Regions from separate parts of the Streptococcus ruminantium genome, predicted to be linked through region 2. Evidence: predicted binding sites of a transcription regulator. Region 2 holds the regulator's gene; the other holds the start of a gene.

Region 1 (2,413 bases), 590 kb from region 2:
ACGACTTTTGTCCCAAGCTCTTGGAATTAGTGGGACATATCAGTGAGAATAACAGAAGTCTAACACCATACGACCTTGGATAGTGCCAGCTTCCATTTCCTCAAATACTGCCTCAGCATCTTCAACAGGACGTTTTTGGACAACTGGAACAACTAAACCAATCGCACCGAAGTGGAAGGCTTCTTCCAAATCTTTTCGTGTACCAACTAGGGATCCAACGACCTTGATACCATCTAGGACAGTTTTTACGATACTGAGATCCATATATTCAGACGGCAGACCAACAGCAACTACGTAACCACCAGCACGAACGCTATCAATTGCTTGGTTGAAAGCAACTTTTGAAACAGCAGTTACAACAGTTGAATGGACACCGCCTCCGGTGATTTCCTTGATAAAAGCAGGGACATCTTCTACCTCAAGGCCGTTAATAGCAACATCTGCACCAACTTCTTTTGCTAGTTCTAGTTTATCATTGTTGATATCAACAGCGATAACATGAGCATTGAAAACTTTCTTGGCATACTGAATAGCGAGATTTCCTAGTCCACCAGCACCGTAGATAGCAATCCACTGACCTGGCGCAAGATGAGCTTCTTTAATAGCCTTGTAGCAGGTGACCCCAGCACAGGTGATGGAGCTTGCTTGAGCAGGATCAAGTCCTTCAGGAACTTTTACAGCATAGTCTGCAGTTACAATGCATTGCTCAGCCATACCACCATCGACAGAATAACCCGCGTTTTTCACTGAGCGACAAAGAGTTTCCCGACCGGTAGTGCAATATTCACACATGCCGCATCCTTGGAAGAACCAAGCGACACTGACACGGTCACCAATCTTGAGACTTGTCACATCTGGTGCAATTTGGGTAACAATCCCGATGCCTTCATGTCCGAGGATCCGACCAGGAACTTTTCCGAAGTCACCATTGGCAACATGAAGGTCAGTGTGGCAGACACCACAGTACTCAATCTGGACCAGAGCTTCACCAGCTTCGAGTGGACGAAGTTCTTTTTCAACAACGATAACACCAGTAGATTCTGGATTTACTACGACTGCTTTCATAGCAGACCTCCTGTTTTATATGTTTATCATTCACTTATTGAATGTGTTAATATAATATATTTTATATTGTTAATAATATCACAAAAAAAGCAAAAATGCAAGAGGAAATGGAAGCGCTATAATGAATGAAAAATTGAAAATTATCATGTAATTATTATTTTTTTTCAAGAAAGTTCGTTGATTGGAAGTGTTATTTTGATAAAAAAATAAGCATTGAGGAAGGAAAAAAGAATTGCAGGGCTGACATGTCTCTTCGTCTGTACTTTTATTGTTTCAGTTTCAGGGATAAATCACAATATTTTCTGAAAACGAGAAAAAGAGAACGCTTTCAAAAATAAAACAGAAAAAATGTGAAAAAATTAACAATTTCTCTTTACAAATGAAATAAAAAATAGTAGAATAACATTGTGAAAAAGTTAACAAATGTTGACAAATATATTTGGAGGAACACAATGGCTGATAAAAAAGTAGTATCACCAGAAGAAAAGTTGGTAGAAGCACGCAAGCATGTTGACGAGCTTGTTCAAAAAGGTTTGGTTGCTCTTGATGAGTTTCGTAAACTCGGTCAAGAAGAAGTGGATTATATTGTTGCGAAAGCTTCTGTAGCAGCACTTGACAAACACGGTGAGTTGGCAATGCATGCTTTTGAAGAAACCAAACGTGGAGTGTTTGAAGATAAGGCAACCAAAAATCTATTTGCCTGTGAACATGTTGTCAACAATATGCGCCATACCAAAACGGTTGGTGTTATTGAAGAAGATGAAGTAACTGGTTTGACCTTGATTGCAGAGCCAGTAGGTGTTGTCTGTGGTATTACACCAACGACTAACCCAACATCTACAGCGATCTTTAAATCATTGATTGCCTTGAAGACACGTAATCCAATCGTCTTTGCCTTCCACCCATCTGCTCAAGAATCCTCAGCTCATGCAGCGCGTGTTGTGTATGAGGCGGCTGTGGCAGCAGGTGCTCCAGAAAACTGTATCCAGTGGATAACAAAACCATCTATGGAAGCGACATCTGAATTGATGAAGCATGATGGTATTGCAACCATTCTTGCGACCGGTGGGAATGCCATGGTTCGTGCAGCTTATTCTTGCGGTAAACCAGCGCTTGGTGTAGGTGCAGGTAACGTTCCAGCCTACGTTGAAAAATCAGCAAACATCCGCCAAGCCGCTCATGATATTGTGATGTCAAAATCATTTGATAACGGTATGGTCTGTGCATCTGAACAAGCAGTTATCATTGATAAGGAAGTGTATGACGAATTTGTAGCAGAATTTAAGTCCTACAAAACTTACTTCGTTAATAAGAAAGAAAAAGCTCTTCTGGAAGCATATTGCTTCGG
Region 2 (2,413 bases):
CAAGAATTATTAGCTATTTTTATTCGAACCGGAACAAAAAAAGAGCCTGTTTCCATTCTTTCCAATAATTTATTAAATCGCTTGGAGAACTTGGCGGCTTTAAGAGAATTGTCTATAGAAGAATTGCAGACTTTAACAGGAATCGGTCGTGTGAAAGCAATTGAAATCAAGGCCATGATTGAGTTGGGAAAACGGATCAACCAGTCTGAATTGCTCTTAAATGAACGTATTTTGGGTAGTGAGAAGCTTGGGCGCAAGATGATCCAAGAACTCGGCGATAAGAAACAAGAACATCTGCTTGCTCTTTATCTAAATACACAAAATCAGATTATCAGTCAAAAGACTATTTTTATTGGTAGTGTTAACCGCAGTATTGCAGAACCACGTGAAATTTTGCATTATGCAGTCAAATGCATGGCAACATCTATTATTATCGTACACAATCATCCATCGGGTTCAGTGCAACCTAGTAAAAATGATTTACTTTTCACAGAGAATTTAAAAAAATCCTGCGAAACGCTAGGATTGGTTTTATTAGACCACTTAATTGTAGGTTGCAAGGGATATTATTCTTTTAGGGAAGAAAGTGAGTTATTCTAAATAGTTGTTTTAATAGTTTTGACGGGATAATGTCGTACATAGGAAATCAAGAGAGAGCTTTTTGTAGTATAGTGAGCTATACAAGGAAAGCTTTAAAGAAAATGTAAGATTGTCCATCATGGTGTAACAGCTTGAAATATGATATTAAAAAACTGAATTGCAAAGTTGTTATTTTACCATGGATAAAAATGTTATAGCAGATAAGGTACTTTTAGTTGGGATATTGAGTTGAAGAGAGCATGATTAAATTGTTCTAAAATAAAACAAGTGGAGCAATTTTAAAACCAGTCCTCAAAACATGGACTGGTTTTGGTTATTTTTAGAAAAACTAGCTGCACGATAGACAGGGCAGCATGCGATAGGTTTTATTCGTGGGTTCATTTTCTGACATGCACCAATCATTATCCTTTGCGTATAAAGTAGAGCAAGGTTTGTAACTCGCTAGTCAAATCAACATATTGTACAACTACATCTTTTGGGACAGAGAGATTAACTGGTGAAAAACTGAGGATACCCTTAATACCAGCTTCAACAAGGATGTCTGTTACCTCCTGAGCTTTGATGCTCGGTACCGTTAAGATAGCTGTTTGTGAGTTGGCCTCTTGAATACGATCTTTAATATCTGAAATGGCATGAATAGGAATATTTTCGTCTATAGTGCCGACCGCAGGGCTGTCATCGGCCTCGAATGCCATGACAATCTTCATTTTATTCCGTTCGTGAAAGCGGTAGTGAAGCAAGGCGCGTCCCATATTTCCAACACCAACTAATATCACATTGGTAATGGAAGTATCGTTTAAAATATCCGCAAAAAAATCCATCAGCTCCTTGACATTGTAGCCAAAACCGCGCCGACCGAGTTCTCCAAAGTAAGAAAAATCACGGCGCACAGTTGCGGAATCTATGCCAATGGCTTCGGCGATTTCTTTAGAACTAGCTTTTTCAATATTACCTGCATAAAAACGCTTGAAAATACGGTAGTAAAGGGATAGACGTTTGGCAGTAGCGCGTGGAATATCTGATTTTTTATCGTTTTTCACTTTGGACTCCTTTATTTTTTATATCGATGATTCGTATGTTAAATAATTCTTTCCTCTATTCTAGTCCAAGTTTGTGAAAAAATCAACAGATTGATTTTAAAAAAGACCAAACAGAGAACCTGTTTAGTCTAGTGTCTGTAAATAAAGATAGAGGTCACCGATTGTTCCTTTGAAATCCAATTCCTTCCCATCTTTGATAATGCTAGAGATAGGATAGTAATCCGGTAGAGTAAGGCAACCAGAGAAGGCTAAAACTGCTGCCTCCTTATTTTCAAATGTCTGGCTACGCTCTTTTTTATAAGCATCACGATAATGGACTTCAATCATTTTTATGCTTCTTTCGTAAAGATGTCACGATCAATCAAGCTATCCATAAGGAAGTAAAACTTTTCCTGAATGACCTTATTGCTCTCTGGTTTAAAAATGTTAACCAAGTGTAGACCGGATTTATCTGTGATATTGATTTTAAAACCTGTCAAGTCCTGATTGATAATAATTTTTAAGAGGAAACCCTGGTTTGAGTTTGGAATTTCTTCCAGAAGACGAGTCAGTTGATAATGTCCTGCTTTGGTTTGTTCAAACGTATTGTCACGCAGTGTATATTTTTTGACAACAGGACTAATATGATAAGTAAAGTTACAATCTTTCAAGGTAACAGATTTTTGGAATGCCATTTTTAACCTCCAATTATTTTTTTTAATTCTACGATAAGAGTATCTATTTCTTGTTTTGTGTTGGTTTCTGAAAGGCTGATACGGATAGACTCCTTCAAC

The links. The regulator Rex, encoded in region 2, represses fermentation and respiration genes when NADH is low (regulators of the CRP and FNR family bind a similar motif). The targets are predictions, from matches to a motif close to TTGTGAANTANTTCACAA.
Region 1: a site for Rex is predicted at 1,132-1,149, ahead of adhP (alcohol dehydrogenase AdhP). Genes of this name have one in related genera too.

The regions. Positions count from the first base shown of each region.
Region 1 covers NZ_AP018400.1:260,931-263,343, forward strand. Annotated here, with positions in the region: gene adhP (alcohol dehydrogenase AdhP) at 40-1,065, opposite strand; gene adhE (bifunctional acetaldehyde-CoA/alcohol dehydrogenase) at 1,518-2,413, shown strand, end outside.
Region 2 covers NZ_AP018400.1:850,374-852,786, forward strand. Annotated here, with positions in the region: gene radC (RadC family protein) at 1-600, shown strand, start outside; gene SR187_RS04130 (redox-sensing transcriptional repressor Rex) at 1,002-1,640, opposite strand; gene SR187_RS04135 (DUF4649 family protein) at 1,764-1,967, opposite strand; gene SR187_RS04140 (DUF1831 domain-containing protein) at 1,970-2,314, opposite strand; gene SR187_RS04145 (cysteine desulfurase family protein) at 2,317-2,413, opposite strand, start outside.